DNA from 2 places in the Nitratidesulfovibrio sp. 1201_IL3209 genome. Region 1 is predicted to be linked to the other one. Evidence: predicted binding sites of a transcription regulator. Region 1 holds the regulator's gene; the other holds the start of a gene.
The links. Region 1 encodes HrcA, which represses chaperone genes, less so after heat shock. Its sites were predicted from a motif close to TGTTAGCACTCNNNNNNNNNGAGTGCTAACA; they were not measured.

Region 1 (3,410 bases):
ATGGTGGCCAGCCCCGGCCCGATGAGCAGGATGCTGCGGTGCCAGCACTCCAGGTCCAGGGCGAAGAACACCGCCGCCGCGACCATCACCGCCCACACGCCGCGTCGCGCCCGCAGCCGCTCGCGGCGCGCCAGGGCCACGCACAGCAGCGCAACCCCGCCGAAGAACATGCGGTAGAAGGCCGACTGGCTAGGCCCCACGTGCGCCAGCTTCACGAACAGGCCGGAAAAGCTGATCAGCACGCCGCCCCCGGCAACGCGCAGCAGCCCTCCCAGATCAAGGCAGGGGGAGCGGTGTGTACTCATGCGGCCCCCCATACTGCGAAGCCGGGGGAAGCGCAAATGCGGGCAGCGGCCCGGCACGCCGCCGGACCGTAACGCGAAGGCGGCACGCCCCGCCGGGGGACGCGCCGCCACATGTCCGCGATGTCTCTGGCCGCGATGCCCGCGCGCCGCTATTCCGCCCGGCTCACCGTGACCTTGGCGGGCCGCAGCAGGCGTTCCTTCAGCCGGTAGCCGCGCTGCATCATCGCGCACACGGTGTTTTCCGGCAGGTCGGGCCGCACCTCGGCGCCGATGGCCTCGTGGATTTCCGGGCTGAACGGCTCGCCCGCCTCGCCCACCGGCTCCAGGCCGTGGCGCTTCAGCGCGTCCAGCAGCAGCTTCTGGGTCATTTCCACGCCGATCAGCATGTCCTTGCAGGCCGCGTTGCCGCGCCCGTATTGCAGGGCCAGGTCCAGGTTGTCCAGGGTGGGCAGCAGGTCCGCCAGCACCACCTCGGCGGCGTAGCGCACCTGATCGTCCTTTTCGCGTTGCAGGCGCTTCTTGAAATTGTCCATTTCCGCCAGGGCGCGCAGGCGCTGCTCGTCGGCCTCGGCCCGTTCGGGACATTCCGGGCACAGCCGGGCCGCGCACTGCTCGCGCAGATCGTCGTCGTCCACCATGACGGGCATGGCGCCGGAGGCCGCCGGGGCCGGGGTCCGCGAAGGCGCGTCGGCCTCGGCGCGCAGGGCCTCGGCCTCGGGGCTGATCTCCACATTGTCCTTGAACACGTTGCTGGGGGGCATGTTCCTGAGTCTCCTTGAAATCCTGATGCGTGAAATCGTCGTTGAACATCTCCCGCCGGGGGCGGGTTGCATGCGTCCTGTAACGGATGAAAATGGCCCAAGCTACGGCAGCAGGGAGGGCGGCGCGGCGAAGCGTTCGCGCAGCAACTGGGTGAGCGCGCGCGACACGCACTGCACCACCGGCACGATCTTGGCGTAGTCCATGCGCAGCGGGCCCACCACGCTGACCACGCCGCGCGGCGTGTCGCCGCCGTAGGCCGCGCTGACCACGCTGCACCCGCGCAGCCCGTCGGGCGCGCCTTCCGGCACGTCCTGACAGAAGGTGATGCGCACGTCCTCTTCGGACAGGGTGCGGTCCAGCAGCTCCAGCAGGCGCGAGCGTTCCTCGATGGCGGCCAGAAGGTCGCGCATGCGGCCCACGTCGGTGAACTCCGCGTGGTCCAGCATGTTCAGCGTGCCGTTGACGATGAGTTCGCGGTCGTCGCCCATGTGCTCCACGGCGCGGCGCGAAAGCGCCAGCGCGCGCATACACATTTCCTCCAGCCGCGAGCCCGCGCGGGCCAGTTCGCAGCCGATGCGGTTGCGCGCCTCGGACAGGGGCAGGCCCCGAAAATGTTCGTTGAGGTAGTTGCCGAAGCGCACCAGTTCGTCCTGGCCGTAGCGCCCGTCCACGCGCACGGTGCGGGTGCGCACCAGGCCGCCCTCCAGCATCAGCACGGCCAGCACCAGCCCTTCCGCCGCCGGGGCGAACTCGATGCTGCGCCAGCGGGCCTCGTCCTCGCTGGGAGCCACCACCATGCCCAGTTGCCGGGCATGGCCGGACAGCAGGTTGGCGGCGCGGCGCAGGATGCCGGAAATCTCCAGTTCCTGCCGGGAAAGCTCGTCGGCAATGGCCTCGCGCTCGACGCTGCCCAGCGGGCGCAGGCGCAGCAGGCTGTCCACGTACAGCCGGAAGGCGCGCGGGGTCGGAACCCGTCCTGCGGACGTGTGCGGCTGCTCCAGGTAACCGAGGTCGGTCAGGTCGGACATGGTGGCCCGCATGCTGGCCGGGGAAAGGTGCAGGCCCGAGCATTCGGCCACGGCGCGAGACCCCACGGGCGAGGCCGAGGCGATGTAGCTTTCGATGATGGTGGCGAGCACCTGGGTTTCGCGCTGTCCGAGGCTGGGCATGAAGGCTCCGGCATCACGAGGATGCAGTTCTTGCAGTAGCACAAACGGGTAACAACGGGGGTGGGGGCTGTCAAGTTTGACGGGGGTTGACGGGGGCATGCGCGGGTGCGCGCCCGCCCCGGCAACACCCGTGCGGCGGCGGGAAATCCCGCCCGGACTGTGCGGCGCGGCGGGACGCCCCGTGGCCGTCGGACCGGATCGGGCCGATGTTTGTGAATAAAATCACTATTGCAACCCGCAAATACCCCAAAAACAAAAATAACATTCATGATTTCAGGGTAATGACAAAAACTGCCTGCCATCATCCATTTTCCGGCCCACACGCCCAAGCCACTGCACACGACACGTTGTGTCCTTTCACATCTTGCGCATTATTTCACATGCATTGACACACCACTGGCAACACACTACAGTGGCGCTGTTACCGGGGGAGTGGAAATGCATCGTCGCATGCATCGCTTCACCTGTTTCCCGCAATACGCCCCATACGGCCCGCATCGCGCCCATTCCGCCGGGCGTGGCGCGGCGAGTGAGCAATTGTTTACACGCTCACCCGTAGGGGGCTGTAATGCTTGCCGAAAAAACACCCACACCTGCCTTGAATTTTTCATGACATTGTGGCATCTTGTGCCTCGTCCGCATGTCTGGAACCCGGAAAAACCCGCGCGATTCGGTTCTCCGGTACCCACGGGCGCATCCCTCGGGGCGCGCCACGGGGTTACCGGCGAGAGGTCCTCGACACGAGGTCATCGTTGACACGCCGGGTGGCCGCGGTTTATCCAGCGGGCAGTATCTGCCACGGGCCGACCATCATTCGGATAGAGGCAGCGGATCGCTGCTTATCATCGGCCGGCGCATCGCCGCACGATGCGAAGGTCAGGCGTTTGTCGTGCATCCCTTTCACTGCCAAGAACCTGTCCAAGGAGGACACGCATGGCTGAAGTCACTTACAAGGGCAAGAGCTTCGAAGTCGATGAAGACGGCTTCCTTCTTCGCTTTGATGACTGGAGCACCGAGTGGGTTGAATTCGTGAAGGAATCCGAAGGTATCGCGGACATCACCCCCGATCACCAGAAGATCATCGACTTCCTGCAGGACTACTACAAGAAGAACGGCATCGCCCCGATGGTTCGTATCCTCTCCAAGAACACCGGCTTCAAGCTGAAGGAGATCT
Region 2 (3,410 bases), on a different contig from region 1:
TGCCTTCCTCCACCGCGGCGCGGGTGGCGTTCAGGGCGTCCTCGACGCGGTCCTTCTTTTCCTTCATTTCGGTTTCGGTGGCCGCGCCCACGTTGATGACGGCCACGCCGCCCACCAGCTTGGCCAGGCGTTCCTGAAGCTTTTCGCGGTCGTAGTCGGAGGTGGTTTCGTCGATCTGGGCGCGGATCTGCTTCACGCGCGCCTTGATGTCGTCGGACTTGCCCGCGCCATCCACGATGGTGGTGTTTTCCTTGTCGACCACCACGCGCTTGGCGGTGCCAAGATCGGCCACCGAGATGTTTTCGAGCTTCACGCCCATGTCTTCGGACACCACGGTGCCGCCGGTGAGGACGGCGATGTCCTGCAGCATGGCCTTGCGGCGGTCGCCGAAGCCGGGGGCCTTCACGGCCACCACCTGGAGGGTGCCGCGCAGCTTGTTGACCACCAGGGTGGCCAGGGCTTCGCCTTCCACGTCTTCGGCGATGATCACCAACGGACGGTTCATCTTGGCCACCTGTTCGAGAACGGGCAGCATGTCCTTCATGCTGGAGATCTTCTTCTCGTTGCAGAGAATGAAGGGCTCGTCGAGTTCGCAGACCATCTTTTCAGGATCGGTCACGAAATAGGGCGAGAGGTAGCCGCGGTCGAACTGCATGCCTTCGACCACTTCGAGGGTGGTTTCAAGACCCTTGGCTTCCTCGACGGTGATGACGCCTTCCTTGCCCACCTTGGCCATGGCCTCGGCGATGATGTTGCCGATGGTGGTGTCGGAGTTGGCGGAAATGGTGCCGATCTGGGCGATTTCCTTCTGGTCGCGGGTGGGCTTGGCCAGGGTGCCCAGTTCCTTGACCAGCTTTTCCACGGCCTTGTCGATGCCGCGCTTGATGGCCATGGGGTTGCGGCCGGCGGCCACCAGCTTCACGCCTTCGCGGTAGATGGCCTGGGCGAGGATGGTGGCGGTGGTGGTGCCGTCACCGGCGATGTCGCTGGTCTTGGAGGCGACTTCCTTCACCATCTGGGCGCCCATGTTCTCGAACTTGTCCTCGAGTTCGATCTCCTTGGCCACGGTCACGCCGTCCTTGGTGATGACCGGCGAGCCGAAAGACTTCTCGATGACCACGTTGCGGCCCTTGGGGCCCAGGGTCACCTTCACGGCGTTGGCGAGCTTGTCCACGCCGCGGGAAAGCTTTTCGCGGGCCTTGACGTCGAACAGGATTTCCTTGGAAGCCATTGTATTCATCCTCCTCGGGAGTATGTGCGTGAGTTCGCGGGGCGTTATTCGATGATGGCGAGAATGTCGTCTTCGCGCATGACGAGGTGCTCGACGCCGTCAAGCTTGATCTCGGTGCCGGCGTACTTGCTGAAGAGCACCGTGTCGCCCTTCTTGACGGTCATGGCGATGAGCTTGCCATCTTCCGCGACCTTGCCGGGACCGGCGGCGACGACTTCACCGCGCGAGGGCTTTTCCTTGGCGGTGTCGGGGATGAAGAGGCCGCCGGCGGTCTTCTCTTCGGATTCGAGGCGCTTCACCAGAACTCGGTCATTCAAAGGCTTCAGATTCATGACAACTAGTCCTCCAACTTTAGGTGATCGCTGTTTGTCCCGCCGCTGGCACTCGCGGGGTGCGAGTGCCAGTGACAAGGGCGGTCATCTCGCCGCGCGCCATGACCGTGTCACGCGCGCGCCCTCCCGCCGGGTGGCGGGGGGCGAAATTCGTCTCGCCCGATGTATCGTGGCTTTTCGGCAGATATCCGGTCCGAACATGAGAACAGGGAAACATGAAGTTCGGCCCGGCCGCCGGGTGTGGCTGCGCGCCCGCGTCCGCTGTCGCGGAGGCGGTGCATGGCAACCGCGTTGGATAATAAGGCAGGTTTACGGCTTGAAAAGGGGGACGTGTGCATTTTTTTACATTTTCTTCCCGCACCCTGCGAATTCAACGGGTTGCACGCGCCACTCCCGCCCCCGCCAACCCCGCGTGGGCATGCGCCCTCGCGCACGCCCTTGCGTACACCCGTGCGCCCTTTCCGGCAGGCTCGCCGCACCCGCCGAGAATGCGGCGTACCGGTCAGGCATACCGGTCAGGCATGCCGGGCGGCCCGCCTCAGGCCCCTGTTGTCCCGGCGCCTGCCGTGCGCGGGGCGCGCGGCAGCCCGGTGAGGATGGCCAGCACCCCGGCCGCGCCCAGCAGCAGGCAATAGTAGTTGGCCGACAGCACCGCCACGGGCGAGATGCCCGCGATGGACCCGGCCAGCAGCACCTGGGCCGCGTGCGGGGCCAGCCCCTGCACCACGCACGAGAAGATGTCCAGCAGGCTGGCGCTGCGGCGCGGGTCCACGCCGGAGGTGGCGGCGATCTCGCGCGCCATGCCCCCGGTCAGGATGATGGCCACGGTGTTGTTGGCGGTGCACAGGTCGGCCACGGCCACCAGCCCGGAAATGCCCGCCTCGCCGGTGCGGCTGGCTGCCCCGGCCCGGCCTCCCCGCCTGTCGGTGAACCGGCGCACGGCGGCCAGCAGCCAGGCCACTCCGCCGTGGTAGCGGATGAGTTCGCCAAGGCCGCCCATGAGCATGGACAGCACGAGAATCTCGTGCATGCCGGTGAAGCCCTTGTAGATGTCCTGGGCGAATTTCAGCGGAGTGTACCCGTCCACCACGGCCATGCCCACGCCGCCCGCCAGGGCGATGCCCGCGAACAGCACGGCGAACACGTTCATGCCCGCCAGCGCCATGACCAGGATGGCCACATAGGGCAGCACCGTGACCATCCGGTAGGCGCCGGGCGCGGCGGCGCGTCCCGCCTCGCCCGCCAGCCAGAGCACCGCCACGGCCACCAGCGCGGCGGGCAGCGCGATGGCGAAGTTCATGCGGAACTTGTCGCGCATGTCGCAGCCCTGGGTGCGCGTGGCCGCGATGGTGGTGTCGGAGATCATGGACAGGTTGTCGCCGAACATGGCGCCGCCCACCACCGCGCCCATGAGCAGCGCGGCGTCCATGCCGGTCTGGGCGGCCACGCCCGCCGCGATGGGTCCCACGGCGGCGATGGTGCCCATGGAGGTGCCCATGGCCGTGGCCACGAAGGCCGAAATGACGAACAGCCCCGGCAGCACCAGCCGCTGCGGCACCAGCGACAGCCCCAGGTTTACCGTGGATTCCACCCCGCCGATGGCCGATGCCACCGAGGCGAAGCCCCCCGCCAGCAGGTAGATGACGCACATGGTGACGATGTTGATCTCGCCCGCGCCGGACAGGAAGACGTTGACCCGCCGGGTCAGCCCGCCGGGACGGGCCGCCGTGGCCGGGTCCTTCTCGCGCAGGGCCAGGGCCAGGGCGATGGCGGGCAGAATGGCCACCGTGGGAGACAGCTGGTAGAAGGCCATCTCCGTTCCGGCGGCTCCAAGGGCCAGCCCCGTG

Region 2: the regulator HrcA is predicted to act here: its motif matches at 1,607-1,637, upstream of groES (co-chaperone GroES).

What each region holds. Positions count from the first base shown of each region.
Region 1 is NZ_JBAIYT010000006.1:103,696-107,105, forward strand. It holds gene V6B97_RS05170 (DMT family transporter) at 1-305, opposite strand, end outside; gene V6B97_RS05175 (nucleotide exchange factor GrpE) at 455-1,066, opposite strand; gene hrcA (heat-inducible transcriptional repressor HrcA) at 1,169-2,236, opposite strand; gene V6B97_RS05185 (TusE/DsrC/DsvC family sulfur relay protein) at 3,170-3,410, shown strand, end outside.
Region 2 is NZ_JBAIYT010000017.1:44,970-48,379, reverse strand. It holds gene groL (chaperonin GroEL) at 1-1,231, opposite strand, end outside; gene groES (co-chaperone GroES) at 1,276-1,563, opposite strand; gene V6B97_RS09675 (Na+/H+ antiporter NhaC family protein) at 2,102-3,410, opposite strand, start outside.